DNA from 4 places in the Rhizobium sp. RHZ01 genome. Region 1 is predicted to be linked to each of the others. Evidence: predicted binding sites of a transcription regulator. Region 1 holds the regulator's gene; each other region holds the start of a gene.
What was found. Region 1 encodes LexA, which represses DNA repair genes until DNA is damaged. Its sites were predicted from a motif close to TGTTCNNNNTGTGTTCNG; they were not measured.

Region 1 (7,466 bases):
TAGGAGAGAAACGCGACCGTCATCGCGGGAACCACGAAACGACCGATCTTTTTCTTCTTGTGATGCTTTGTCCACATAAACGCACGCTCGAACGCATTACCTCGATGCGCTGAAGTCTACCGGGCAGAGATTAACTGTCCGTTGACTATGAAAAATCAGGCACGAAAAAACCCGCGCCTTTCGTAGACGCGGGTCCAAGTCGCTCAATTCAGGCGCGATTGATCAGCCGCGGATGATCGAACGGCCGGCGTAGCGGGCCTGCGGGCCGAGGCCCTCTTCGATGCGGATCAGCTGGTTGTACTTGGCCAGGCGATCCGAGCGCGACAGCGAGCCGGTCTTGATCTGACCGCAGTTGGTGGCGACCGCCAGATCGGCAATCGTCGAATCTTCGGTTTCACCGGAACGGTGCGACATGACTGCGGTGTAGGCAGCCTTATGCGCAGTGTTGACGGCGTCGAGCGTTTCCGTCAGCGAGCCGATCTGGTTGACCTTGACGAGGATCGAGTTGGCAACGCCCATGCGGATACCATCACGCAGACGGGCCGAGTTGGTGACGAATAGATCGTCACCGACCAGCTGGACCTTCTTGCCGGCCAGATCCGTCAGTGCCTTCCAGCCGTCCCAATCGTCTTCAGCCATACCGTCTTCGATGGAGATGATCGGATACTGGGCGGCGAGCTGGGCAAGGTATTCAGCCATGGCACCCGATTCCAGCGTGCGGCCTTCGCCTTCGAGAACGTACTTGCCGTCCTTGAAGAATTCGGTCGCAGCGCAGTCGAGGCCGAGGTAGATGTCTTCGCCCGGCTTGTAGCCGGCTTTCTCGATCGACTTCATGATGAAGTCGAGGGCTTCAGGGGCGCTCTTCAGGCCCGGCGCGAAACCACCCTCATCGCCGACGTTGGTGTTGTGGCCCTGAGCCGACAGCTCCTTCTTGAGGACGTGGAATACTTCCGAGCCCATACGAACGGCTTCGCGGATGGAATCGGCACCGACCGGCAGGATCATGAACTCCTGGAAGTCGATCGGGTTGTCGGCATGCGCGCCACCGTTGATGATGTTCATCATCGGGACCGGCAGCAGGTGGGCGCTGGCGCCACCGACATAACGGTAGAGCGGCAGGCCGGCAGCCTGGGCAGCAGCCTTGGCAACCGCGAGCGATACGCCGAGGATGGCGTTGGCGCCGAGGCGCGACTTGTTCGGCGTGCCGTCCAGTTCGATCATGATGTTGTCGATCTGGATCTGGTTTTCGGCATCAATGCCGCCGATCGCGTCAAAGATTTCGGTGTTGGCGGCTTCGACAGCCTTTTCAACACCCTTGCCGAGATAGCGATTGCCACCATCGCGAACTTCAACAGCTTCGTGAGCACCGGTGGAAGCGCCCGACGGCACCGCCGCACGGCCCATGCTGCCGTCTTCGAGATAGACATCGACTTCGACGGTCGGATTGCCACGGCTGTCGAGAATCTCGCGGGCGATAATGTCGGTAATTGCAGTCATCGGTTCTTCCTGCTCGGTGGGTGATAACGTTGGAAGCCTGTTTAATCGAAGGCACACAAATTACAATGCCACACTGACGACAGATGGCATGCCACGGCCCTAACGGGTGAATATGTCAGGCCTTTGAAGCCACGCCCGGCCGTTGGTTAGAGACAACGCTTATCAACTTTCAAAACCTGAAGTTTTGGAAATATAAATTTTGACTTTCAAGCTGGTTGTAAATTTATCGACCAGTAACCAATCATATTTATAGTTAACGGCCGAAAGGAAATAACACCTTCTTCGGCAGGCGTTATTGCATGATGCGCTTCCTTATGTGGCCAAGCCGCCTGTCACGATCCATAGCTGCTGCTCGAAAATTTCCAATGGTTTCAGAAACGACGTCGTTCACTATTTACTATTTACGGGGCATAGGATGAAACTCAATATTGCACGAAGCCTTGCAATCTTCGCGGTGGTCGTCGCCGCCGGGCTCATTGCTTCGATCGGCATACAAAACTACGCCTTCAATAAGCTACGCGTGAACGGCGAGATGTACCGGCAAATCGTCTACGGCAAGGATCTCGTTGCCGATATTCTGCCGCCGCCCCTCTATGTCGTTGAATCCTACATGCTTGCACTCGAGGCGGTGCAGCGCCCGGAGGTCGCCGGAAAGAACATCGACCGCATTCAAAATGTCCTGAAGCCCGCCTATGAGGATCGCCGCAAGTATTGGCAGGCAACCGCGCTCAGCGCAGACCTCAAGGAAAAACTTCTGAACGACGTCTTCATCAAAGGCGATGCGTTCTGGAAGGTGATGCAGGACGAACTCGCGCCCGCCATCCTTAACCACGACTCTGCGGTCATCCCGACAGCCTTCGAGAAGCTTGCGACCAATTTTCATATCCACGAAACGGCGGTCAACGAGCTCGTTGATATGGCGAACGCCTTCCTGGCAAAGGCTGAAAAAGACGCGGCCGAACAGACAAGCATTCTCTCGGCGATCACGGTTGCATCTGCGGCGGTCTCGCTTTGCCTGCTTCTTGGCGGCCTCTACGCCTTCCGCCGGCGCGCCATCGTGCCACTTTCGGCGATGCGCGACTACATGGCGATCCTGGCGGGCGGCGACTATTCCAAGGAAGTCCCCTTCAGCCACCGTGTCGATGAAATTGGCGAAATGGCACGCGCCGTCACCGTGTTTCGCGAATCGGCGCAAGAACGGAACAAAATCCGCGAACACCAGGATGCGGAGCGCCAGGCCCAAGCCCAGCGCGATGCGGCGCTGGCCGCCTCCAATGCTGATGAGGATGCCGGCCGCGAACGCATCATCGTGAGCCTCAGCCGCGGCCTGGACCGTCTTTCCCGCGGCGACCTCACCGTCCAGCTCAACGAAGCGTTCGCGCCAGACTACGAGAGGCTACGCGAGCAGTTCAATTCGAGCGTCCGCACGCTTTCCGGCACAATGAGGGATATCGCGACGGCAACCACTACGGTCAGGACTGGCACTAGCGAAATCGCAACAAGCACGGATGATCTGGCCCGGCGAACGGAACATCAGGCCGCATCGCTGGAGCAGGCAGCCTCGGCGCTAGATCAGATCACGGTTACGGTCAAAAACTCGTCGGAACGCGCCCATGAAGCAAACGCGATGATGACGGTGACGAAGGAAAGCGCCAGCTATTCGGCAACTGTCGTGCACGAGGCCGTAGCTGCGATGGAGAAGATCGAAGCATCATCCGTGCAGATCGGCGAAATCATCAACGTCATCGACGAGATCGCCTTCCAGACCAACTTGCTCGCGCTCAATGCTGGTGTTGAGGCCGCTCGTGCCGGCGAGGCCGGAAAGGGTTTTGCCGTCGTGGCGCAAGAAGTGCGCGACCTCGCCGGCCGCTCTGCCAAGCTGGCGAAGGAAATCAAGCAGTTGGTCGAGACTTCGTCCAGTCAGGTGTCAACCGGCGTTGCCTTGGTGAACCGCACCGGCGAAGCCTTGAACAGTATCGATCAGCAGGTGCTGAAGGTGACGACGCTGATCGAGGCGATCGTGCGCTCTTCCTCTGAACAGACGACCGCGCTCGTCGAGGTCAATGCCGCCGTCAACACCATGGACAGCGTCACCCAACAAAACGCCGCGATGGCGGAGGAAACCAGCGCAGCCTGCCGCGAGCTTGGCAACGAGGCGCTACACCTCAATCACCTGCTCTCCCGCTTCGCTCTCGAAGGCACGGAGAGGACGGCAGGATCGGCATATCCCACAAAGACGAGGTTGGCGCTCGCCGGTTGACGGCGTGCACGTCCATCCATTTATCCCGCCTTGGCAATCGCATCGAAGGCCAGCAGCTTTTCGAGAAGCCGCGGCATATCCCGCAGATAGACCATGTTGGGACCATCCGAAGGCGCATTGTCAGGATCTTCGTGGGTTTCCACGAATACGCCAGCGACGCCGACGGCGACCGCCGCACGCGCGAGCGTCTCCACGAACTCGCGCTGCCCTCCGCTCGAACCGCCCTGCCCGCCCGGCTGCTGGACCGAATGCGTGGCGTCGAAGACCACGGGGGCGCCCATCGCCGCCATGATAGGCAGCGATCGCATGTCGGAGACCAGCGTATTGTAGCCGAAGGAAGCACCGCGTTCGCAAAGCAAGATGTTCGGATTTCCGCTCGAATTCAGCTTGTTGAGGACGTTCTTCATGTCCCAGGGCGCGAGGAACTGCCCCTTCTTGACGTTGATGACGCGGCCGGTCTTGGCGGCGGCAACGAGCAGGTCGGTCTGACGGCTGAGGAAAGCTGGGATCTGCAGGATGTCGACGACGGTGGACACCTCGGCACACTGCTCTTCGGTATGAATGTCGGTCAGGACAGGAAAGCCGTATTCCCTCTTGAGATCGGCGAACACTTCAAGCGCCGTTTCGAGGCCGATACCGCGCTGCGCTGACAGCGACGTCCGGTTCGCCTTGTCAAAGGAGGACTTGTAGACGAGGCCGAGACCAAGCTTGTCGCAGAGTTCCTTCAGCACACCGGCGACCATGAAGGCATGCTCGCGGCTCTCCATCTGACAAGGCCCGGCAATCAGCGACAGCTTGCCGGAATTCGAAAAGGTGACGCGGCCGGCGCCTTCGCCGACCACGACTTCGGAATTTGTCTGGCTCATCGTTTCTCCTCGAAGGCGAAGAGAGCGCCCTGTCCGGGCGCGGCCTTCACCAGAATTCGATTGTTCTTGCGCGTATAGGTCATCCCGTTAGCAGCCAATTGCGCTTCTGTCACGGCGAGATCGCCTACTTTGAAAACGATGGCAACACCACGCAGACCGCGATCGTCGGAAGGCGCAGGGATGTCGAAGTAGGCGTCCAGTCCATCCGGGGAGAGAACACTCACTCTGGCATTCGGAGTTGTCACACTCACACCGAAGGCCTCATTGGTCGTTCCCAAGCTGTGGGCGGCGGCGCGCAGGAATGGTCCAAACGCCTTGGGGTCGGGTGCCCCAAGCACGATCTCTGCGATCCCAACCACCCCATTTGCATGCACTTGCAGGGCTTTCCGGTCGGCTGGCAGCGGGTTGACACGTTGGCATGTGAAGAAAAAGAAATCTGGAGCGCGCAGGTCAACTGCAAAGGCGAGCTTAAATGCAGCCGTCACCTCCGAGCCATCGGGCATCTTCATCGGCCGCTCGAACTGCAGCATCTCGCCGCCATTGATCTTTTCGGACAGAAACCGGGCATGGTCGCGATCGGCATCCGCCGTCGCAAAGACCACGGCAGACAGCCCATCGTCTCCACATCGGAATCGAAAGGCACGGTCCCGCGCGGTGAAGACATTGCCTTTCTGCGCCGAAGCTTCATGCAGTTCGGCATTGGCGACCCCGAGAGGCTCCAGATAAGTTTCGTCGGCGAAGAATATGCAGGCATTCTCGGTCCCAAACGGGTGCCGGGCGTCGGGCGCGACGGTGAATCCCAGCTTTCCGAGACGCTCGCGCGAGAGCCTGATATTTGGAACCGGCAGCACGATGTGGTCCAGCGGATGTGCTTCGCTCATGGCAACTTCTCCGGAATTTGCGAAGATGTGCGCCGGGCAACAGGACAATGCAACCCCCTTCTACGCTTTCGGTCAAATGAGACGCAAAAACTCAGCAAGTTGCAGGCAAGATTTACGAAAATTTAGGTACTTGCGGAACACATATGGAACATATAGTGTCTGTTCTGGCTTTGTTTCACGACTCTGGGGTTCAACTTCGATGCTGACGCGCAAGCAACAGGAGCTTCTTCTCTTCATTCACGAGCGAATGAAGGAGTCCGGTGTCCCCCCTTCTTTTGATGAAATGAAGGATGCCTTGGACCTCGCGTCGAAGTCAGGCATCCACCGCCTGATTACCGCGCTGGAGGAACGGGGCTTCATTCGCCGACTGCCGAATCGAGCCCGCGCTCTGGAAGTCATCAAACTGCCCGAGGCATATAACCCGAGCCTGCAGCCCCGCCGCGGTTTTTCGCCGAGCGTTATCGAAGGCAGCCTCGGCAAACCACAGCCAGTTGTGGCGCCGAAGCCAGCGCCGCAGGCTGACAACGGCGGTCCTGCCTCTGTACCGGTCATGGGACGGATTGCTGCCGGCGTACCGATTTCGGCAATTCAGAACAATACCCATGACATCACGGTTCCCGCGGACATGCTTGGCCCAGGCGAGCACTATGCGCTTGAGGTCAAGGGCGACTCGATGATCGAGGCCGGCATCTTTGATGGCGACACGGTAATCATCCGCAACGGCAGCACCGCCAATGCCGGCGACATCGTTGTTGCGCTTGTCGATGATGAGGAAGCGACGCTCAAGCGCTTCCGCCGGAAAGGCGCCTCCATCGCACTTGAGGCGGCAAACCCGGCTTACGAGACGCGCATTTTCGGGCCTGACCGTGTCAAGGTCCAGGGCAAGCTTGTCGGCCTCATTCGCCGCTATCATTGAAGGCAAGCGGCTCGCCGTCAAAGGTGCCGCTTCGCCAATTATACGCCCGATGGCGGATCCAAGGGCGGTCGGGCCTCGTATAGGCCGTCGTGACGACGGGGCTACCTTGATCGTCGATCCTTACCTCAGCGGCACCAAAGCGACGCAAGGTTTCGCCGGTGAACAAAAGTGCGCCCGACCGGCACCCCGTCGTGCGGAGGCGAGCGGGTGTCACGACGATATCGGCCGTATCGCAGGCAGCGCCGAAGTAAGCGGGATTTTCGACGATCGTCACGACGTAGCCGCTATCGTGCGTGGCTGTGCACCGGGCGCCTTTCAGGCATACAAATCGGTTCTCAGCGCTCGTCGCAGCCTGACGTAACGCATCGCGGGCATTGCGCAATTCCACGGCAGATAACCTCTCCGATCTGCCTTGACTGTCCCGCCGCCTGATAGCGTTGACACCCTCCAACAATTACGTTGGTTGATCTAGCTCCGCGGCGAGCGCCATTCGCCATTGGTCGAAAATGAAGTCAGGCGGATGCGGCCGGTTCGGTGCAAGGACTTGTCCTCTCACAATCGCGACGAGATTGCCGTCTTCGGCAATGACCATGTCGGGCGGCGGCTCGCTCGGCGCAACCACAACAAGCACTGTTGCCAGCGCCGCAATGCCAGCGCCGAGGTAGCGGATCTTGGTGCGCAGAAGGGCAAGTAAGAGGAACCCTGCTACCGCCACAGGAAAATACCAACCCGGCAATCTGCCGATATCGATATTGCCGCCCAGGTCGAGACCATCTGGGCAATGGCGATCACGATGTCGAGCCCGAAACCGGCAATTTTCCATGGAATGACGTCGAGGCCAAAAGGTGTCAGCAGCATAGCGAGCATGCCCATCGGCATCACCACGAAAGAGACCACCGGCATGGCCATGAGATTTGCCGGCAGACCATAAGCGCTGAGCCGGTGGAAGTGCTCGACGGCGAAAAGCGCGGTCGAGAAGCCGCCGATCATCGCGGTCAGCAGGATGCCACCAAAGAAGCATATGATGAAAACGACGGGCGTTACTG
Region 2 (7,466 bases), on a different contig from region 1:
CATCGGCGCGCGTTCGGAAGTCGTCGAAGGCTGCATCATCCGCGAGGGCTCGGTCCTCGGCATGGGCGTTTATATCGGCAAGTCGACCAAGATCGTCGATCGCGCCACCGGCGAAGTGATGTACGGCGAAGTGCCGCCCTACTCCGTCGTCGTTGCAGGCTCGATGCCGTCGGGCAATGCCACCATGGCCAACGGCCAGCCGGCGCCGCACCTCTACTGCGCCGTCATCGTCAAGCGCGTCGACGAAAAGACCCGCTCGAAGACCGGCATCAACGAACTGCTTCGCGACTGATCAAGTCTTGAGGTTCCGGCGATCTCGTCTGAAACGATGGGTGCCTCCGAAACGCTGACGGTCGGACTTGATCCGGCAAAATGAACGGCACATTTCAACAAGGCGGTACCGCCGCCTTGCCTTTTCTTTGCCACTACCGCTGGATAGTTCCACTCCCATGACCGCTACCGATCCCGTTGCCAATCTTCAGACTCTGATTCGCTGCCCGTCCGTCACGCCCGCTGAAGGCGGCGCGCTTTCGGCGCTCGAGGCAATGCTGTCGCCGCTTGGCTTCAAGGTGGATAAGGTGAAGGCGACCGAGCCGGGAACGCCCGATATCGAGAACCTCTATGCGCGGCTCGGCGGCGAAGGCCCGCACCTGATTTTTGCCGGGCATACCGACGTCGTGCCGGTTGGCGACGAAGCCGCCTGGACGCATCCGCCCTTCGCCGCCGAGATTGCGGACGGCGAACTCTTCGGACGCGGCGCTGTCGACATGAAGGGCGGGGTCGCCTGCTTTGTCGCGGCCATTGCCCGCTATATCGAAAAGCATGGCGCACCGAAGGGCTCGGTCTCGTTCCTGATCACCGGCGATGAGGAGGGCCCGGCGATCAACGGCACGATCAAGCTGCTGCAATGGGCGGCCGAGCGCGGCGAGCGCTGGGATGCCTGCCTCGTCGGCGAGCCGACCAATCCGGACAAGCTCGGCGACATGATCAAGATCGGCCGCCGTGGCTCGCTCTCCGGCAAAATCACCGTGCATGGCGTCCAGGGCCATGCCGCTTACCCGCATCTTGCCGACAATGCGGTGCGCGGCATCCTGCAACTCACGCAAGCGCTGATGGACCCACCTTTCGACGCTGGCACCGACAATTTCCAGCCGTCCAACCTGGAAGTGACGACCATCGACGTCGGCAATCCGGCGACGAACGTCGTACCCGCCAAGGCAACGGCGAGCTTCAACATTCGCTTCAACGACACGTGGACCGCCGCGAGCCTGCAACAGGAGATCCTGCGCCGCCTCGATGCCGCGGCAGCGGAAGGCATGCTGCGCCCCGGCCGTGCGCCGCTCAAATACGATATCGTCTGGGCCGAGCGCCCGAGCCACGTCTTCCTGACCCGCAACAACGCGCTGATCGCCTCGCTGTCTTCGGCCGTCGAAAGCGTCACCGGCCAGTCCCCGAAGCTCTCCACGACGGGCGGCACGTCGGACGCCCGCTTCATCAAGGATTACTGCCCGGTCGTCGAGTTCGGCCTTGTCGGCCAGACGATGCACATGGTCGATGAACGCGTCGCAATTTCCGACCTCGAGCGACTCACGGTAATCTATGAAACCTTCATCGAGCGCTGGTTCGCTAATGCCGGGCTTTAGGGAAGTTCAGTACTATCTTGCCGGGATCTGGCTGCTGATCCGCATGGATCCGCGCGGCTTTCGCTTCCTCGACATGTCGGATCGCGGCGTCAACCGCTCGTTCTGGGCGATCTTCTGGTGCCTGCCGCCAATGGGCATCTCGTGGCTATGGTGGCGCCAGGCCTTCCTGCAAACGATGCCGCCGCATACCGACGTCGGCGCACTCTTCTATTTCAGACTCGGGCTCGTCGAGGCCGCCAATTGGTTCGTGCCGCTGGTCTTTGCAGGCTTGCTGCTGCTGGCCTTCAAGAAGGGCGAGCGTTTTGGGCCTGTTATCGTCAGCGTCAATTGGCTCGGCGTGCCGCTGTCCTACGTCAATGGGATGCTGCTCGCGCTCGTCTTCTTCCTGCCACAGCTGGTTGGCCTCGTCTCGGTGCTGCTGCTGGCCTTCATGCTTGCGCAGGTCTTTGCGATCGCACGCATCCTGAGGATGATCTTTTACGGCCAAGGCCTGATGGTTGGGGCACTCACGCTGGTGCTGCTCGTGCCATCACTGATGCTGTCGGAATACCTGCAGCGCTTTCTCGGCATTTATCCCGTCTGATCAGCGAAAAAATCAGAAGTCCTCGCCGTCGTCGCCTTCCACCGGCGAGCGCCGGTCGACGATGACGTCGGGATAGTCCACCTGCATGAAATAGAGTCCATCCGGCGGCGCGACCGGGCCACAGGCCTTGCGGTCTCGCGCATCCAACGCGGCGCGGACGTCGGCCGGCGTCCATTTGCCCTCCCCCGCGAGCTTGAGTGTTCCCGCGAAAGAACGGATCTGGTTGTGCAGGAAGCTTTGGGCCGTAGCACGAATCTCGATCAGTTCGCCGTTTCTCGTCACGTCCAGCCGATCAAGTGTTCGATTCGGACTGTTGGCCTGGCAATGTGCGGAGCGGAAGGTGGAGAAATCGTGCTTGCCGACGAGCGTCTGCGCCGCCGCATGCATGACCTCATGGTCAAGCGCTTTTGGGACCCACCATGCCTTCCCGGCCTCCAGCGCCAACGGCGCCCGGCGGCTGATGATGCGATAAAGATAATGGCGCCGCAGCGCCGAGAACCGTGCGTCGAAGAACTCGCTCGCCGCTTCCACGCTGACGATCGCGACCCGCTCCCCGGCCATCTTGAGGTGGGCGTTCAGCGCATTCTGCAATTTGAAGGCCGACCACTCCCTGGCGAGATCGGCATGGATGACCTGGCCCATTGCATGAACGCCGGAATCGGTGCGCCCCGCGCCGCGGATCGACACCGTCTCACCGCTTGCCGACAGAATCGCCTTCTCGATCGCCCCTTGGACAGACGGTCCGTTCTCCTGCCGCTGCCAGCCAACGTAAGGACCACCGTCATATTCAACGATCATGCGGTAACGATGCATCAGGGAAGCCTCGTGCCCGATGGAAGCGGTGTCCCGCGCAGGAAATCAGCGGCCGGCAACGGCTTGCCACCGGCTTTCTGCAGTCTGGTCAGGCGAACGGCGCCGGTTCCACAGGCAACGACCAGATCATCGGTCAGCAACTCGCCAGCGCTGCCGAGGCCTTGTGCGATTTCCGAGGCCAGCACCTTGACGCGCTCAGGCTTGCCGCCGATTGCCACTTCGAACCACGCGCCCGGAAACGGCGCCAGACCGCGAATGTGATTATGGATGTCAGCGGCGTCCCGCGAGAAGTCGATCCGCGTCTCGCCCTTGTCGATCTTGGCGGCGTAGAGCACACCGTCCGACGGCTGCGGCGTCAGGGGAAGATCGCCCATCTCGAGCTTGACCATTGCCTCAGCCATTGCCCTGGCCCCGACATGCATCAGCTTGTCGTGCAATTCCCCGGCCGTGGTGTCGGGGCCGATCTCGACTTCACCGGTGAGAGCCACCGGGCCGGTATCGAGCCCCTTGTCCATCTTCATCACCATCATGCCGGTCTTTTCGTCGCCGGCCATGATCGCCCGCTGAATTGGAGCAGCACCCCGCCACCGGGGCAGGAGTGAGGCATGACCATTGTAGCAGCCGTGGCGCGTGCCGGTCAGAATCGCCTCCGGCAATAGCAGTCCATAGGCAACCACAACAGCGACATCTGCATCATGCGCCCTGAAGCGCTCGCGCTCTTCCGGATCCTTGAAATTCACCGGCGTAAAGACGGGAATGCCGAGCAGCTCAGCCGCCTGGTGCACCGGCGACTTCTGCAGGTCCAACCCGCGCCGTCCGCCCGGCCGTGGCGGCTGCGTGTAGACGGCAAGAATCGTGTGACCCGCGTCGATCAGCGCTCGCAGGGTCGGGACGGAGAATTCGGGCGTGCCCATGAAGATGATGCGAAGCGACATTTCTATCCCGCCATGTTTCCGGTCAGACGTCTTCAAACGGGCTTGCGAGCTTCAGATCAAGCCCCTTCAGGCATCCGGCCCGCGAAATCGCCTGTCCAGCGAGGCTGCGTCAGCAAAGGTCCGGTTAGAGCGCCTTCGCCGACTTCGCCGCCTTTGTGAACTTCTTGATCACCATGTCCCGCTTCAGGCGAGAAATGTGGTCGATGAAGAGTACGCCGTTCAGGTGGTCAATCTCGTGCTGCAGGCAGGTCGCGAGCAGGCCGTCGGCTTGCACCGTCTGCTCCTTGCCATCACGGTCGAGATATTTGACGGTGACGGTCGCCGGGCGTTCGACTTCGGCATAATAGTCAGGGATCGAAAGGCATCCCTCCTCATATACCGAACGCTCGTCTGTCGATGCCACGACCTCCGGATTGACGAATACGAGGGGCTGCTTCTCTTCGCCCTCGCGGGAAACGTCGATGACCAGCATGCGGCGCGGCACGCCGATCTGGATGGCAGCAAGGCCGATACCGGGCGCGTCGTACATGGTTTCAAGCATGTCGTCGGCAAGTCGCTGAAGATCGGCGTCGACGCGCTCGATCGGCTTGGAAACCTGACGAAGCAGCGGATCGGGGAGAATGATGAGTGGCTTGATGGTCATGGCGTTCCCATAACGCATCTTTTTCCAGGATGGAATTATCCGGTGGGCTGGCGGAGCGCTTTTTTACGCCCCAGCCCGGAATTTCGCCGCATTCCCGTCATGCGGCGCGGCGTGTCGTGGTCATCGAACGTTGCTCGACGCCGGTACGGAAGCGCTGCAGCAGTGCAACCAGATTATCGACTTCGCCGCGCAGGCGCCGCGTCTCGGCAGAGGTGTTCTCGACCATTCCCGAGTTCTGCTGCGTGATCGTGTCCATGTTGCGGATGGCGACACTGACCTCGTTGACCCCGGTTGCCTGATCGCGCGCGGCAGCGGCGATATCGGCAACGAAGCTGTTGATGATATCGATGCGGTTGATCATGTCGTTCAGCGCCTCGCCGGTGCTGCTGACGATGTCCACTCCTTCGTTCACCTGGACCGAGCTTTCCGAAATCAGGTTCTTGATCTCCTTGGCGGCGTCGGCGGTGCGCTGCGCCAGTTGGCGGACCTCTTGCGCCACGACGGCAAAGCCCTTGCCCGCTTCGCCGGCACGCGCAGCCTCCACGCCGGCGTTCAACGCCAGCAGGTTCGTCTGGAAAGCAATCTCGTCGATGACGCCGATGATCTTGGCGATCTCGGTCGAGGATTTTTCGATGCCGGCCATCGCGGAAACGGCGCTGGTGACGAGTTCGCCGGAGTTCTTGGCCTTCTGCTGCGTCTCACGGACCGCACCGGATGCCTTTTCGGCGTTTGCGGCAGTCTGTCCGACACTGACCGAAAGCTGTTGCAGCGCCGCCGAGCTTTCCTCGACGCCAGCTGCCTGCTGGGCCGTCCGCAAGGCAAGGTCATCGGAGGCCTTGGCGATCACGTCCGTACCCCTCAGGATCTCGCCCGAGGTTGCCCGCACCGAGCCAAAGGACGCGCGAAGAGCGGCGACGGCGCGGTTATAGTCGTCGGCCATGGCTTTGAAATTACCGGGGAGATCTGGCGGCAGCGTGGCCTCGAGATCGCCGTTCGACAGCGCCTCCAGACCGCGGCGAAGATGATCGAGCGCAACGGCCTGATCCTGCTCGGCCTTTACGCGCTCTTCTTCCAGCTTGCGTCGCTTCTCTTCGAGCGCTTCCAGATAGACCGAGATCGAATAGTCCATATCGAGCATCGCGGCCTTGATGACCGCTGAAAGCTTCTCGGCCAGCACCTTGCCCTGCTGCCTGGCGAACATGGAGGGCCACTGCTTGGCCATCAGGCCCTTCACGAGTTCGCTCATCAGCAGCGCGTAGCCACCGATATACCAGCGAGGCTCGAGGCCAATACGGGCATGGGTCTTGCCCACCGTGACCACGCCTTTGACGTAGGTTTCGTCGAAGTTGCCGCCAGCCAGATTGGCCCAGTGGTCTTCCTGGCGCTTCTTGGCATGTCCCATATGCGCTTTATCGGCAAAGAAGCTTGCGACCTCAGACGTCCTTGCCAGCTTCGCGTAAAACTTGTCGAGAGCGCCGCCGAGCAACTCCGAGATTGCCGGGCGCATCTCACGCAGCGCCGCGCGGGCTCCGTCGTCCAGCTCGATGAAATCGAGGCGTTGCTTGAGCGTGCTGTCGGACTGCTGGCTGGTCATGATCTCTCTGCTTTGTAATTGATGCAAAAGGGAATTTGACCTGACCTTTTACGCAATATGGTTGAGCAAAGGTTAAATGAACTTGAGATTTGTCAACTGTCGTTTGTTCCCTCTACGAGCCAATCCTTTGGGAAGGCTTGCGAGTTGTTCACGTTTTGATCTAGCCATCCCACACGAGTTTGTTATGGTGGCGAAATGAACACCAGCTCTGAGTCGTTTCTCCTCGCCCTTTCCCGTATCAGTCCTGCCACGCTGGCGCTCGCCGGAGGCGCGATCGCGGCTCTGGTCTTGTTGCTGATCCTCCTTCTCGTCCGCAGCGGGCAGGTGCGGCGCGAGCAGGCCGAGGTAGCGAGCCTCCGTGCCGCCGAGACGGATGCTCGAATGGCCGAACTTCTGAAAATCCAGGCGGAAATGCACGGGCGCATGTCGACAATGGCCGAAGTGTTCGGCTCGAGGCAGTCCGAGCTCAACCAGGCGATCAACCAGCGTCTCGATGGTATGTCGCAGCGCGTCAGTTCGACGATCAGCGAGCAGACCAAATCGACGCACGAGAACCTGCAGCGGCTGCAGGAGCGTCTCGCCGTCATCGATGCCGCCCAGAACAACATCCAGACACTGGCGAAAGATGTCGTCGGTTTGCAGGCGATCCTCTCCAACAAGCAGACACGCGGCGCTTTCGGCCAATCGCGCATGGAGACGATTGTCGCCGACGGCCTTCCGATGGGGGCCTATGCCTTCCAACAGACGCTTTCCAATGGCTCGCGCCCGGACTGCACCATTCGCATGCCCAACGGCGCACCACCGCTGGTGATCGACGCGAAGTTCCCGCTTGAGGCCTGGAACGCGATCCGGGACGCCGGCGGACCTGACGGAGCCAAGGTCGCCTCGCAGCAGTTCCGCCGCGACATGGAAACGCACATCCGCGATATCTCCGAGAAATATCTGATCCAGGGCGAGACGCAGGACACGGCCTTCATGTTCGTGCCGTCGGAATCGATCTTCGCGGAGATCCACGAGAATTTCGAAGCGATCGTGCAGAAGGCGCACCGGTCGCGCATCGTCATCGTGTCGCCTTCGCTGCTGATGCTCTCCATCCAGGTTATTCAGGCAGTCCTGAAAGATCAGCGGATGCGGGCCCAGGCACACGTCATCCAGGGCGAAGTCGCGAACCTGATGGACGATCTCGGCCGTCTCGACGAGCGTGTTCGCAAGCTGCAGAGCCATTTTTCCATGACCCAAAGAGATGTCGACCAGA
Region 3 (7,466 bases), on a different contig from region 1:
GCGTTTTGCGCTGGGCGCCTCCACCTCGTCTCGCAGCATGTCCTCAGGCAGTGACAACACAACAGGGCCGGGACGACCGGATGTTGCGATCGCAAAGGCGCGGGTGACGAACTCCGGAATGCGAGCCGCGTCGTCGATCTCGCCGACCCATTTGCTGAATTCGGTGAGGGCGCGGCGATACTCAACCTCCTGGAAAGCCTCCCGCTCGCGGGCATCGCGCTGGACCTGCCCGATGAAGAGGATCATCGGGATGGAATCCTGCCTGGCAATGTGCAAACCCGCCGTTGCATTGGTGGAGCCCGGGCCGCGGGTGACCATGCAGATGCCGGGCTCGCCGGTGAGCCTGCCCCAGGCATCCGCCATCATGGCCGCTCCGCCTTCCTGTCGGCAGACCACCACGTCGATGTCGCTGTCATAAAGCGCATCGAGGACGGCAAGGAAACTCTCGCCGGGTACGCAGGAGAGGCGTTTCACCCCATTTGCTTTCAGGGCCTCGACGATCAGTTCCCCGCCGGTCTTCTTCATGATGCTCTTTTCCCCTCCAGTTCGGCGAGTTCCGCCAGAACTTCCTCCTGATGCTCTCCCAGCCTCGGGCTCGGCCGCTCGTAGCGCAAAGGCGTTTGCGACAGCACGACCGGCGTCCTCACACCGGGAATGACGGTACCCTTTGCGTCCGCGAGATCTACCCGCAACCCACGCGCCTGGATTTGCGGATCCTCAAACATTTCTTCGATTGTATTGATCGCACCGGCCGGAACCGCATCCGCCTCACAGGCTTTCAACAGGTCGGCTTTCTGCCATTTCAGCGTTTCGGTGGAAACCAGCTTGCGTACCTCGTCGCGGTTCGCGACTCGCGCCTTGTTCGTGGAATAGCGTGCATCGTCGGCAATGCCCTGGAGGCCGAGGATCGCGCAGAGGCGGCGGAACTGGCCGTCATTGCCCACTGCGAGGATCAGATAGCCATCGGCGGCGGGGACGACTTCATATGGCGAGATATTCGGATGCGCGTTCCCAAGCCGGGTCGGGGCTCGGCCAGAAACGAGATAATTCATGTTTTGGTTGGCGAGCACGGCGGATTGTACGTCGAGTAGCGCCATATCGACCAGCTGACCTTCGCCGGTCTTCTGCGCGTGGATGAGGGCGGCCTCGATGGCTGCGACGGCATAAATACCGGTAAAGACGTCGGCGATCGCGACGCCCGCTTTCATCGGCTGTCCGTCCGGCTCGCCGGTGATCGACATGAAGCCGGACATGCCCTGAACGATATAGTCGTAACCTGCCAGGCTGGCATAGGGACCGTTCTGGCCGAAGCCGGTGATCGAGCAATAGACAAGCTTCGGATTGATCTTTTTCAGGCTCTCATAATCGAGACCGTATTTCACAAGGCCGCCGAGCTTGAAGTTCTCGATGACGACGTCGGCCGTGGCGATAAGGCGGCGGACGAGGGCCTGATCCTCTTCGCGCTTCAGGTCGGCGGTGATCGAACGCTTGCCGCGGTTGGCAGCGTGGTAATAGGCCGCAGAGAGGTTTTCGCCGTCGGCACCTTCGACAAAGGGGGGCCCCCAATGCCGCGTGTCGTCGCCTCCATCGGGGTTTTCGACCTTAATCACGTCGGCACCGAGATCGGCCAGCATCTGGCCCGCCCATGGCCCGGCAAGCACTCGCGCAAGCTCGATGACGCGTATGCCTGATAGCGGCGGTTTTTGGAGCTGATTGTCTGTCATGTTCCTCCCACGATCAGATCAGGGCGCCAGGGCCGATTGAGGTGTATCGGATACGGGCTTCGATGCAAAGCGGCGCTCGCGCCAGATGATGTACAAGCCCGATGCGATAATGATCAGGATACCGACCCACTTGAGCGCATCCGGAAAGTCATCGAATACGAGCCAGGCGAAAAAGGTCGCCGACACGATCTCGAAATACTGCAGTGGTGCCAAAATGGAGGCAGGTGCTGCACGATAGGCATAGACGCCGAAGATGCCGGCAATGGCCGCCGTGACACCGACGCCGACCAGATAGAAGTAGCCCCGGCCATCCGGCATCACCGCGTCGAAGATGTCGGAACCTGTGCCGCTGCCAAAGGCAAGCAGGATCGCGCAGAACAGCAGACCCCAGATGCCCATCTGAAGCTGCATCGCCCACGGATCTTCTCGGTGCGAAAGCACGCGGGTCATCAAGGCGAAGATGGCGATGCAGAAAGCGCTGACGACGGGCAGAAGCGCGACGTAGCCGACCTCTTGAAAGCTCGGCTGGATAATCAGCATCGCGCCGAAGAAGCCGACGCCGCAGGCAATGTAGCGGCGCCAGCCGATCGTCTCCTTGAGGAAGATACTGCTCAGGATCGTCAATATGATCGGCTCGACGAAGAAAATCGCGATGGCGTCAGCAACCGGCATGAACTTCAGCGTCGTAACAAAGGAGACCATGGAAATGGTAATGATGGCGCCTCGGATGGCGTGAAAGATATTGGCTCGCCAGGAGAAGGTCTTCCAGCTTCCTCGCCAGACAACGATCGGTAACATGCAGAGAGCCTGCACCACAAAGCGGGCGGCGGTGATTTCCGCTGCAGGAATCGTAGCGATCGCGAGCTTGGAAAAGATGTCGATGATCGGGGACACCAGCACCGACAGGAACATCAGGAGAATGCCGGTCGAAACCTCCGAAGCGGAGGCAGAACGGGACGAAATGCCATTGCTCATCGCGAAACCCTTCAGTTCAGGATCTTGCGATCGCTTCGTCGCACCAGTCGGCGAATGCGGCGATGGCCGCGTCCGCTCCAATTTCATTCAGCGTTTCGTGGCGCATGTCCTGATATATCTGTGTCCTGATACGGGAGAAGCCGTGAGCTTTCAAATGCTTTGACAGCCAGATCACCGCTTTTCCGTTATCTGTTGCCGGATCCTGTCCGCCGCCGACAAGGTGGATCGGCGTGTGCTTCGGCAGCCGGTCCAGTTGCGCCTCTTGTGGTGCGCGAAACGTCATCTCGAAAATATCGAGCCAGAGCGACACGGAAGCATCGAAGCCACACAGAGGGTCAGCAATGTATTTGTCGACCTCAACAGGATCGCGGCTTAGCCAGTCGAACTCGGTTCGACGGTTGGCAATGGACTTCCCCCAGGTGCCGAAGGTGAGCTTCGGTAGGATGCCGCTTGGAACATCGGAGCCCTTAAGGGCTCGTTCTGCCAAGAGGACCGCCTGGGCGGCCCGTCCCGATAGACCCGGGTTGAAATTCGAATTCCAGACGGCAATGGCGTCATATTTCTCCGGATAGGTGATCGCCGCGTTGAGCGCGATGAGCCCGCCCATCGAGTGCCCGAAGAGGATGACGGGGAGGCCGGGATATTGCTTTACGGCAAGCTCGCGGACAGAGCCGACATCGTCGATAACCTGTCGCATGCCGTTGCGGCGGGAAAAACGTCCGATTGGCGCATCCGGGCCAGTCGTTTCGCCGTGCCCACGGTGATCGAAGGCGAACACATGGTAGCCGCGGGCTGCCATCGCTGCCGCAAAACGGGAGTAACGTCTGGAATGCTCGGCCAGCCCATGAGACACAAGGAGAATTCCGCGTGCCTCGGATTGCGCCGGCTCATGATGAAAGGCGAGTGAAGCGTCCGCCGTTTCAAGGCGTTGCGTTTCTGCGAACATCATATCCTCCCGTTGCCGGGAGAAGACCAGATCGGCCGTGAAAAGCAACACGCCCAGATATTTATGCCAAGGGATTTTTCGTACCCTACGGATTGAGGGTTGTGAAAACAAACGCGGCGTGATCTCCTGTTCATGAATTGTTCTTTGTGGGGGTGAGAATGAGCAATCCATTTCTGCGGATGGCTGTAGTCTTGATAGGAATTGCGGCCGCTGGCGTTGCGGGAGCCCAGGACGGCGGCGGAAGGACGCGCTTCATTCTGGCGGCCAGCTGGCAACCCGCGTTCTGTGAAACCAACCAGCGCAAGCCGGAATGCCGCAGCCAGACCGGGGAGAGGTTTGACGCGACCAATTTTTCGCTGCACGGGCTCTGGCCGATGCGGAAGGACTATTGCGACGTCTCTGGTACCCTGCGGAGCGCCGACAAGGACGGCGAATGGGGGAAGCTGCCTGAGGTAGAGCTTTCGGCGGATACCAAGGCGGCCCTCGAGAAGGCGATGCCCGGTACGCAATCCGGCCTGGAGCGGCACGAGTGGATCAAGCACGGCACCTGCACGAAGATGAGCGCTGACGACTATTTCGGCGCGTCGGTTCGGTTGATCAACGAGCTGAACGCCTCGGCAGTCCGCGATCTGTTCGCGACCAATATCGGCAAGTCACTGACGGCGGACGCGATCAAGGCGGCTTTCGACAAGAGTTTCGGCCCGGGTGCCGGAGATCGGGTCAAGATGAGCTGCCGACGGGCCAGCGGAGGCCGCGTTATCAGCGAACTTACGATCGGGCTGTCGGAGGACGCGACATCGAACGAGCCAGCAAGCCTTCGTGACCTTATCCAAGGGGCAGGACGGTCGTCGTTCGGCTGCAATGAGGGCGTCGTGGACGCTGCAGGGTTCTGAGACTGCCTCTCATCGAAAACGAGCCTTCGTCCGTCCACGCGCCGCGGCTAGCTGCGCCTTGATCATGCGACGCTACGGTAGAGGAGCGTGCCGAGTTCGGCTATGAATGCTGCAAAAGCCTCTGATTTTTGGCCGCCGCGCGTTGCTCCTTGGCCCCAATTCGCCTAAATAGCGGCAAAACTCAAATTCCCGCGCGGAGCGAATTATCTATGGCACGTCAGTTCATCTACCATATGGCCGGCCTCAACAAGGCGTACGGCAACAAGAAGGTGTTGGAAAATATCCACCTTTCTTTCTATCCGGATGCTAAGATCGGTATCCTCGGCCCGAACGGTGCTGGTAAGTCGACCGTTCTGCGCATCATGGCAGGCCTCGACAAGGAATATACCGGCGAGGCGTGGCTCGCCGAAGGCGCTACCCTTGGCTACCTCGCGCAGGAGCCGCAGCTCGATGCGTCCAAGACGGTCCTTGAGAACGTCATGGAAGGCGTTGCGCCGAAGAAGGCGATCCTCGATCGCTATAACGAGCTGATGATGAACTATTCCGACGAGACCGCGGAAGAGGGCACCAAGCTCCAGGACGTCATTGACAGCCAGAATCTCTGGGACCTCGAAAGCCAGGTTGAAATGGCCATGGACGCGCTGCGCTGCCCGCCGGGTGACTCCTCGGTCGAAAAGCTCTCGGGGGGTGAAAAGCGCCGCGTGGCGCTCTGCCGCCTGCTGCTCGCCCAGCCGGACCTGCTACTGCTCGACGAACCGACCAACCACCTCGATGCCGAGACGATCGCCTGGCTCGAAAAGCACCTGCGCCAATATCCGGGCGCCGTACTGATGATTACCCACGACCGTTACTTCCTCGATAACGTCACGGGCTGGATCCTCGAGCTCGACCGCGGCCGTGGTATCCCCTACGAAGGCAACTACTCGGCCTACCTGCAGGCGAAGGCCAAACGGATGCAGCAAGAAGGCCGCGAAGAGGCCTCTCGCCAGAAGGCGATCAGCCGCGAGCAGGAATGGATCGCCTCCAGCCCGAAGGCGCGTCAGGCAAAATCCAAGGCGCGTATCCGCGCCTACGACGAACTGGTCGCAGCAGCGGACGCCCGTCGTCCGGGCGATGCGCAGATCGTCATCCCGGTCGGCGAACGCCTCGGCCAGGTGGTCATCGAAGCCGAGAACCTCACCAAGGGTTACGGCGATACCGTGCTCATCGAGAACCTCACCTTCAAGCTGCCGCCCGGCGGTATCGTCGGCGTCATCGGTCCGAACGGCGCCGGCAAGACGACGCTGTTCCGTATGATCACGGGCCAGGAAACGCCCGATAGCGGCGAGATCCGCATCGGCGAGACCGTTGATCTCGGCTATGTCGACCAGAGCCGCGACGCACTCGACGGCAACAAGACGGTCTGGGAGGAAATCTCCGGCGGCAACGACATCATCAAGCTCGGCAAGCATGAAGTGAATTCGCGCGCCTATTGCGGCGCTTTCAACTTCAAGGGCGGCGACCAGCAGCAGAAGGTTGGCACGCTTTCCGGCGGTCAGCGCAACCGCGTTCATCTCGCCAAGATGCTGAAGGCCGGCGGCAACGTCATCCTGCTCGACGAACCGACCAACGACCTCGATACGGAAACGTTGGCAGCACTTGAGGATGCGCTCGAAAACTTCGCCGGTTGCGCCGTCATCATCAGCCACGATCGCATGTTCCTCGACCGTCTGGCGACGCATATCCTCGCCTTTGAAGGCGACAGCCATGTCGAGTGGTTCGAAGGCAACTTCGAAGACTACGAAAAGGACAAGATGCGCCGTCTCGGTGTCGATTCGATCAACCCGCATCGGGTGACTTACAAGCGCCTGACGCGCTGATCACCCAAGATCGCGTTGGAGACCTGGAAGCCCCGGTTCGCCGGGGCTTTTTTGCGCGCATCGATGTCGCGATCCGAGCAGCTAATTTCGTGAACGGATGGAATTGCGGCTTGCCACACTCAATCGTTTCACATAAAGATATCTTTATATGTTGATTGGATCGGGTATGGGTGAGCCTATCAGACTTGGATTGGATGCGTTGGTGGACGTCCTCAGGGCGGCCGGCGAGCCGACGCGTCTTCGCCTGCTGGCGCTCCTTGCAGCAGGGGACCTGACGGTCACCGATCTTACAGAAATCCTTGGCCAATCCCAACCCCGCATCTCTCGCCACCTCAAGCTGCTCGGCGAAGCGGACCTCATCGACCGTTACCAGGAGGGCGCTTGGGCCTATTTCCGGCTTCGGCAGGATGGCAAGGCGGCCGCGTTCGTGCGTAGCCTGCTGGCTCATGCCTCCGAGAACGATGCTGTGATCCTGCGTGACAGCGAACGGTTGGCGGCGGTCAAGCGCCAGCGGGCTGAGCGGGCGCAGGCCTATTTCAGCCGCAATGCCGCCGAGTGGGACGAACTTCGCCGTCTGCATGCCGCTGACGAAGAGGTCGATGCCGCGGTCATTCGGCTGCTCGGCAGCCAGCCCATAGACTCGCTTCTCGACCTCGGCACCGGAACGGGTCGCATCCTCGAGCTTCTATCTGGCCTCTATCGCCGGGCGATCGGCGTCGACGCCAGCCGCGACATGCTGAGCGTGGCGCGCGCCAACCTCGACAAGTCAGGGATTACCAAGGCATCCGTCCGACACGCCGATATCCTGAACCTGCCGTTCGAGGCGCAGGATTTCGACGTGGTGACGATCCACCAGGTACTGCATTTCTTCGACCAGCCCGAGATCGCGATCGGCGAGGCAGCGCGCATGCTGCGGCCAGGCGGGCGGTTGGTCATCATCGATCTTGCCCCGCATGGGCTGGAGTATCTTCGCGACGAGCATGCGCATGTTCGCCTCGGCTTTTCGCATCAGTCGATGTCCGACTGGCTGCGCAAGGCTGGGCTGGATGTCGAGCAGGTCGTCGATCTT
Region 4 (7,466 bases), on a different contig from region 1:
AGACAGATCAGTGAAATCAAAGCAGCAAGACCGTGGTAACGCATAGCAATCCTCATCCTCCAAAGGTTGCTCGAAACCGGCCGCGCGCGCGATTTGCGGCGTGCGCCGTCCATCACACTTGCGTCGCCACAACGCTGTGCAAACGACATGTGTGATCAAGCAAAGCTATGGTCCGGCTGCGTTAAGTCAATTCGCACAAATGGCTGTAGGCCACGAAGCGCCCGCGATGCGCGGCATTAGGCCGCAGCGCGAAGGAAGTTTCCAAGCCCGGCGAAAAGCTCGACCGATTTCAATCTCGCCTCGATATCGTGGATCGGCATGGAGATGATCACTTCATCCGCCTGCGTCTCGGCAAGGAATTCGGTGAGCTTTGCCTCCGCGGTCTTCGGCGACCCGACGACGGCATAGCGCAGCGTGTGCTCGACCGTCAGCTTCTCCATCGGGGACCAGAAGCTCCCCATATCGGCGACCGGCCGCGGAAACTGGCCACGCACATTGCGGCGCAGATTGACGAACTGCTGCTGGGCCGAGGTGAAATGGTATTGCGCCTCCTCATCCGTTGCGGCAACGGACCCCATGACACCAACCATGACATAGGGCTTGTCGAGCATGGCGGAAGGTGTGAAGCGGCTGCGATAGATGTCAATGGCATCAAGCAGCGAGTCCGGCGCAAAATGCGAGGCGAAGGCATAAGGCAGCCCCAACATCGCGGCGAGCTGCGCGCTGTAGAGGCTGGAACCCAGAAGCCAGATCGGAACGTTGGAATTCATGCCGGGAACCGCAAGGATCGCCTGGTTCTCGATCGGCGTGCCCAGCAACTGCTGCAATTCGACCACGTCGTTCGGAAAGCTCTGGGCCCCCGCATCGAGATTGCGCCGCAGGGCCTGGGCGGTCCGCATGTCGGTGCCGGGCGCACGCCCCAGGCCGAGATCGACGCGGCCCGGAAACAGCGCTTCCAGCGTTCCGAATTGCTCTGCAATGACAAGCGGCGAGTGGTTCGGCAGCATGATGCCGCCCGAGCCGATGCGGATCCGCTTGGTTGCCGCGCCGACGTGGCCGATCACGACCGCCGTAGCCGCGCTGGCAATACCCGGCATGCCGTGATGTTCCGCAAGCCAGAAGCGGTTGTACCCGAACCCTTCGGCCTTCTGCGCCATGCGCGCCGAACTCTCGAGCGACTGGCGGATCGTCCCGCCTTCTGGAACAGGAGAGAGATCGAGAATGGAGAAGGGAACCATGACGAAGCCTGTCGGTAATTGGAAGGACAGGTCTATGTAGGTGGCCGCTCGGCCCATTCCAAACGAGCGGGAAAGAAAAAGGGCCGGTCTCCCGGGCCGGTCTCCCGGCCCTCGTTCATCTGCCGATCACGGTTCAAGCCCGACGTCGCAGCAGGTGTACCTCGGCGCCCTGGTGATGTTCCGCCTGCGCCAGCGTGAAATTCGCCAGCTGCCGGTCCATTTCGACCGCTTCGGTCGCGAGCCGATGGATCGCAGCCGTCGTTTCCTCGACCATGGCGGCATTCTGCTGCGTCATCGCATCAAGCTCTGAGACCGCGGAGTTGATTTGACGCAGGGTGTCGGCTTCCTCGCGCGTCGTTTCCATGATCTCGCTGATCTGGCCGTTGATTGCCTCCACATGGCTGCCGATCCCCGTCAGCGCGTCGCCGGCACGCTCAACGAGCGACACGCCCATCTCCACTTCATGCGTGGACTTCTGCAAGAGGCTCGATATTTCCTTTGCGGCACTCGATGAACGCTGTGCCAGTTCGCGCACTTCCATGGCGACCACGGCGAAGCCCTTACCGGACTCGCCTGCCCGTGCAGCCTCGACGCCGGCATTGAGCGCCAGCAGGTTGGTCTGGAAGGCGATCGCATCGATAACGGCGATGATCGAATTGATCTGGCGCGACGACGCCTGGATCGCCTCCATCGCGGCAATTGTCTCGCGCATGATCTGGCTGGAGCCGGTCGTCTCCCGCTTGGCGTCGCGGGCGATGCGTTCGGCCTGCTCCGCACGCTCGATCTGAACGCGGACCGACTGGGTGATCGCATCGATCGCATTCGCGGTCTCGGTGATAGAGGCGGCCTGCCGCTCGGTCCGACCGGCAAGCTCATCGGCACCGGTGCGCATTTCCTCGGAACCCGAACGCACGGCCATGGAGTTGCCGCCGATCGCCGTCATCGTTTCGCTGAGGGTAGCCAGCGCCTCGTTGAAGTTGACCCGGAGGCCTTCGAGTTCGTTCGGGAAGCGGGTCTCGATCTGATGGGCAAGATCGCCGTTGGCAAGGTGATGCAGGCCCTCGTCGATCGCCTGGACGACTTCCTGCAGGGTCCGTGCTTCCGCCTCGCGCTCAGCCATGTGCTGCTGGCGATCCCGCTCCGCGCGAGCCCGCGTTTCGTTGCTGGCAGCTTCCAGGTCGCGGCTCTCGACAAGCGACTGCTTGAACCGCGCCAATGCCTTGGCCATCGTGCCGATTTCGTCGCCGCGGTTCTGGCTGCCGATCTCGACTTCGAGGTTGCCGTCGGCGACGTCACGCGTGACGTCCGCGAGCCGGGCAAGCGGCGAGAACAGCAGCTTGGTGATGGCCCAGGTTGCCACGGCCATGATGATCAGAACACCAAACGCAATCATCGTCAGGAGCGTGGCGATCTCCAGCGAGCCAGCATTGAGTTCGCTGATGCGGACGCTTTCCACGACGAGGAAGCGGGAGCCCTGATAATCGATGCCGCGAACATAGGCTCGTGCCGAGCCATCGGCGCGATCGAAGTCGTCGACCGTCATGCCCTTGGCCGACAGCGCGTCCTTCGCGAAGGTGAAAGGCGTGGTATCGAGCGTTGCCAGCTGGCCGGACGAGTTTACGCCGATCGCCGATCCGTCATCCGAGATGATAGCGGCTTGCGCCGTGCTACCGGACACGATGCCCTTGGCGAGAATGCTGGTGATGATGTTGTCGCGGACCTTGAAGAGCATCACGCCCTTCGCCGCGCCGAGCTTGACGATCGGCACGGCATAGAAGATTGCCGACTTGCCGTTCGCCGCGTCGACGCGAAGACCGGAAAAGCCGGTGGGGGCGGAATCGTCAGTCGCCTTTGCGGTGTTGGCGATCGCCTTGGCGAAGGCAAGGCCGGCGCCGGTCGCCTTCCATGCATCGGTCTTCAGGTTCTCCGCGAAATCGTCGTTCTTCTTGTAGGAGTAGAGGACGTTGCCATCGAGATCGGCGATCAGCAGGTCGCTGAAGGCGGTATTCTCCAGGTCGCGGGCCACTTCACCCTGCGTCGTTTCATGGTTGGAGTAGTAGAAGCCGCTTGGTGCCTGCGGCTTCACCAGTTTTTCGCGCTGGTCGGCCGGGTTCGGATTGTTGGTGATGAACACCTTCTTCAATTCGGCGCGCGCATCACCCGACGTCTTCTCGATTGTCTTCCAACCGCTCTTCAGGCTTGTAATCGACATCTGCAACGCTTCGATGCGCGCAATCGAGTTCGCCTGGTTTTCCAACTGCTCAAGCTGATCCTGCAGCATGTCGCCGCGGAAGATCAGGACGCTCTCCTTGGCCTTGAGTGCCTGCTCACCGGAAATGCGGCTGCTGGCGAAGTAAGCAAGCACGTTGATGACCGCAATCGACAGTGCGGTCAGCAGTATAAATGTCGCGATGACCTTGAAGGACAGGGATTTAAATCTCTGAACCATGAACGATGAACCCTTCCGGAACGGCTCATACCGGCAGAGCGTGGAACATCCTGCCGGCTGACCTGAAAACAGAAAACGGGAACCTTGCCTTCCTGAGAAGGGAGTTCCTCTGACATTTTGTGGATCAAAAGTCGGCTATGGAGCTTAAATTGCCGTAAACAGCGCGTGGCAAAAACAAGGAATGTTTTTGTTTTGTTCACATATCGATGGCAGTTATTTGGCGAGTGCAATAGGGTGAAGCATGCAAAATACGATTCGCATCATCGGCGTTGATCCGGGCCTGCGCCGCACGGGCTGGGGAATTATCGACACGCTCGGCAATTCCTTGCGCTTCGTCGCGTCCGGTACGGTCACCTCGGACGGCGACCTGGACCTGGCCTCGCGCCTTTGCCAGCTGCACGATGGCCTGGCGGAAGTCGTGCACAGCTATCAGCCTGACGAGGCTGCCGTCGAACAAACCTTCGTCAACAAGGACGCCGTTGCAACGCTGAAACTCGGGCAGGCACGCGGCATTGCCATGCTGGTCCCTGCCCGCGCCGGTTTGCCCGTCGCCGAATATGCGCCAAACGCTGTCAAGAAGGCGGTCATCGGTGTCGGCCACGGCGAGAAGCAGCAGATCCACATGATGCTGAAAATCCTGATGCCCAAGGTCGAATTCAAGGGCAACGACGCGGCTGATGCGCTGGCCATCGCCATCTGCCACGCTCATAACCGCGGCAGCAGCCGCATGCGGCAGGCGGCGCTTGCCGGCTAATCTTCACTGAAAACCCACCGAACGGACCATTTGCATGATCGGCAAGCTCAAAGGCACCATCGATGAAATCGGCGATGACTACGTCCTCGTCGATGTCCACGGCGTCTGCTACGTCGCCTTCTGCTCGGCACGCACGCTCTCCCGCCTCGGCTCGGTGGGCGAGGCCTGTGTGCTTTTCATCGAGACCTATGTTCGCGAAGACCAGCTGAAGCTCTTCGGCTTCATGACCGCGCTCGAGAGAGAGTGGTTCATTCTCCTGCAGAGCGTACAGGGCGTTGGTGCAAAGGTGGCTCTCGCCGTCCTTTCGACCCTGCCTCCAAGCGAACTGGCGAACGCCATCGCGCTGCAGGATCGCACGGCAGTCGCCCGCGCTCAGGGCGTTGGTCCCAAGGTTGCCGTGCGCATCGTCACCGAACTGAAGAACAAGGCGCCGGCCTTCGCCGGAGAAGCGTCGGCCACCATCGGCCTCAAGCAGGAGCTCGGTGAAGGTGTTGCCGCTGCCCCTGTCGCCGACGCGGTATCCGCGCTGACGAACCTCGGCTATTCCCGCGACCAGGCTGCCAATGCCGTTGCCGCCGCAATGAAGACCGCCGGTGAAGGCGCCGACAGCGCCAAGCTCATCCGCCTTGGGTTGAAGGAACTGGCTCGCTGATCCAATTGCCCGAGCGGGTGCCAAAAGCGTTCGGCTTGGTGTATTGGTCACGAGCGTTTGAAGATTGGGAAATGCCAGCATGAGTGAAGCCGCGCGCCTGATATCGGCCGAGAAACGAGGCGAAGACCTGGATGTGACGCTGCGGCCGCAGTCGCTGGACGAGTTCACCGGCCAGGCGGAAGCGCGCGCAAACCTGAAGGTGTTCATCGAGGCGGCGAAGAACCGTGGTGAGGCGCTGGATCACGTCCTTTTCGTTGGCCCGCCCGGCCTCGGCAAGACGACGCTCGCGCAGATCATGGCGAAGGAACTCGGCGTCAATTTCCGCTCGACGTCCGGTCCGGTTATTGCCAAGGCGGGCGATCTCGCCGCTCTACTGACCAATCTCGAAGAGCGCGACGTGCTCTTCATCGACGAAATTCACCGGCTCAACCCGGCCGTCGAGGAAATCCTCTACCCCGCGATGGAGGATTTCCAGCTCGACCTCATCATCGGCGAAGGACCAGCCGCGCGCTCTGTCAAGATCGACCTGTCGAAATTCACCCTCGTTGCAGCAACGACCCGCCTTGGCCTTTTGACCACGCCGCTTCGCGACCGTTTCGGCATTCCCGTCCGCCTGAGCTTCTATACCGTCGAGGAATTGGAGCTGATCGTTCGACGCGGCGCACGCCTGATGAACCTGCCCATGACCGACGAGGGTGCACGGGAAATCGCCCGGCGCGCTCGTGGAACGCCGCGTATTGCCGGTCGCCTGCTGCGGCGCGTGCGCGATTTCGCGGAAGTGGCGAAGGCTGAAGCCGTCACCCGCGAGATTGCCGATGAGGCGCTGACCCGGCTGCTCGTCGACAACATGGGCCTCGACCAGCTCGACAAGCGCTACCTCAACATGATCGCGGTCAATTTCGGCGGCGGCCCCGTCGGCATCGAAACCATCGCCGCAGGGCTTTCCGAACCACGCGACGCGATCGAGGACATCATCGAGCCCTACATGATTCAGCAGGGTTTCATTCAGCGCACCCCACGCGGCCGCGTCCTGACCGCGACGGCCTGGAAGCACCTCGGCATGCAGCCCCCAAAGGATCTGGAAGCGGCACAGTTTCGCTTGTTCCAGGAGGACGACTGACGCTTGCGGGTTGCCCGTCAAGAAACGGAGTTACCGATGCCGACTTTCGACCCATGCAGGACCACACGGAAGCTTGCCTATAACAATGCGCTTGCGAACCATCGCCTGCATGAAGCCTGCAGCAGGTTGAAGCCGGGAGAGTTCGAGGCGGCACGCGTAAGCTTCTTTCCGTCGATCAAGGCGACGCTCAACCATATTCTGACGGTCGACTGGTTTTACGTTGATGCGCTCGAAGGCGGCATGCTTGGGCCTACCGCCTGGGATGTCGAGGAGCCTTTCGACGACATCGCGGCGCTTGCCGCAGAGCAGGCCAAAGTCGATCGTCGGCTGGTCGCGCTTTGCGAGCCGGCAACGCCGGAAAAGCTGGCGTCGACGACCGAGATCCATCGTTCGGGGCGCATTCAGCGCGAGCGGATGGAAGACGTTTTGAACCACCTGTTCCAACACCAGACGCATCATCGCGGCCAGGTTCATGCGATGTTGGCAGGAACGAGCGTACATCCACCGCAGCTCGATGAATTCATCGTTGCCGATGATGGTCGCTTCCGGAGCGGCGATATCGCCGCTCTCGGCTGGAGTGAAGAGCAGTTGATGCGCTAGCCTGGGGCGGCGCGACGCAGCCTAGTCCTGAAGCCGCGCCTTCAGCCCATCGATGATCGTCTTGCTCAAGAGCTCATAGTTCTCATCGAAGTGGTGATCGCCGGCAAGGGCAATCACATCGGCACCGCTGTCCTTGAGATCAGGGCAGGCCACCTCGTCGTCATCTTCCTTTCCGTAGATGCACTGGACGATCTTGGGGTCGACCTTCTTCAGGTCATCAACCGGATCGCCGCCCGCACCTTCCGTCTTCTGGCCGAGCCAGCCCATGACGGAGATCTGGTAATCGACCTCATGCGACAGGGACAGGAGCGACATCTGCGCGACGGTTGCCTTGGCGGCCGGCTTCAGGCGCGTAAACGCGGCAGGCACGACATCGGCGCCGAAGGAATAGCCGATCAGCAGAACGTGCTTCACCTTCCACTGCTTGCGATAAAGCTCGATAATCTTGCCGAGATCATCCGCCGTCTGCTGCGGCTGGCGCTCCGACCAGAAGTAATGCAGCGAGTCGATGCCGACGACCGGCACACCCTGCTTCTGCAGCGCCGCACCAACCTCCTTGTCGATATCGCGCCACCCGCCATCACCGGAGTAGATGACCGCCATCGTGTCGAAAGCCGGCTTGGCATCGAGAATGGTGAGCGGGAGGCCGAGCG

Region 2: the regulator LexA is predicted to act here: its motif matches at 6,357-6,374, upstream of IB248_RS03605 (DNA recombination protein RmuC).
Region 3: the regulator LexA is predicted to act here: its motif matches at 3,773-3,790, upstream of IB248_RS11045 (ribonuclease).
Region 4: the regulator LexA is predicted to act here: its motif matches at 3,870-3,887, upstream of ruvC (crossover junction endodeoxyribonuclease RuvC).

The regions. Positions count from the first base shown of each region.
Region 1 is NZ_JACUZZ010000037.1:44,608-52,073, forward strand. It holds gene IB248_RS27865 (septum formation initiator family protein) at 1-77, opposite strand, end outside; gene eno (phosphopyruvate hydratase) at 223-1,497, opposite strand; gene IB248_RS27875 (HAMP domain-containing methyl-accepting chemotaxis protein) at 1,913-3,757, shown strand; gene kdsA (3-deoxy-8-phosphooctulonate synthase) at 3,778-4,623, opposite strand; gene IB248_RS27885 (VOC family protein) at 4,620-5,504, opposite strand; gene lexA (transcriptional repressor LexA) at 5,704-6,420, shown strand; gene IB248_RS27895 (hypothetical protein) at 6,401-6,808, opposite strand; gene IB248_RS27900 (hypothetical protein) at 6,875-7,135, opposite strand; gene IB248_RS27905 (ComEC/Rec2 family competence protein) at 7,126-7,466, opposite strand, start outside.
Region 2 is NZ_JACUZZ010000002.1:165,685-173,150, reverse strand. It holds gene dapD (2,3,4,5-tetrahydropyridine-2,6-dicarboxylate N-succinyltransferase) at 1-292, shown strand, start outside; gene dapE (succinyl-diaminopimelate desuccinylase) at 450-1,643, shown strand; gene IB248_RS03630 (hypothetical protein) at 1,630-2,226, shown strand; gene truA (tRNA pseudouridine(38-40) synthase TruA) at 2,239-3,039, opposite strand; gene fmt (methionyl-tRNA formyltransferase) at 3,039-3,974, opposite strand; gene def (peptide deformylase) at 4,099-4,617, opposite strand; gene IB248_RS03610 (globin-coupled sensor protein) at 4,715-6,211, opposite strand; gene IB248_RS03605 (DNA recombination protein RmuC) at 6,407-7,466, shown strand, end outside.
Region 3 is NZ_JACUZZ010000008.1:90,594-98,059, reverse strand. It holds gene IB248_RS11065 (thiamine pyrophosphate-binding protein) at 1-525, opposite strand, end outside; gene IB248_RS11060 (CaiB/BaiF CoA-transferase family protein) at 522-1,724, opposite strand; gene IB248_RS11055 (DMT family transporter) at 1,743-2,699, opposite strand; gene IB248_RS11050 (alpha/beta hydrolase) at 2,716-3,645, opposite strand; gene IB248_RS11045 (ribonuclease) at 3,804-4,538, shown strand; gene ettA (energy-dependent translational throttle protein EttA) at 4,748-6,397, shown strand; gene IB248_RS11035 (metalloregulator ArsR/SmtB family transcription factor) at 6,564-7,466, shown strand, end outside.
Region 4 is NZ_JACUZZ010000025.1:52,328-59,793, forward strand. It holds gene IB248_RS23075 (cytochrome c family protein) at 1-44, opposite strand, end outside; gene IB248_RS23080 (LLM class flavin-dependent oxidoreductase) at 237-1,238, opposite strand; gene IB248_RS23085 (methyl-accepting chemotaxis protein) at 1,372-3,687, opposite strand; gene ruvC (crossover junction endodeoxyribonuclease RuvC) at 3,929-4,441, shown strand; gene ruvA (Holliday junction branch migration protein RuvA) at 4,476-5,093, shown strand; gene ruvB (Holliday junction branch migration DNA helicase RuvB) at 5,173-6,213, shown strand; gene IB248_RS23105 (DinB family protein) at 6,250-6,813, shown strand; gene IB248_RS23110 (AcvB/VirJ family lysyl-phosphatidylglycerol hydrolase) at 6,835-7,466, opposite strand, start outside.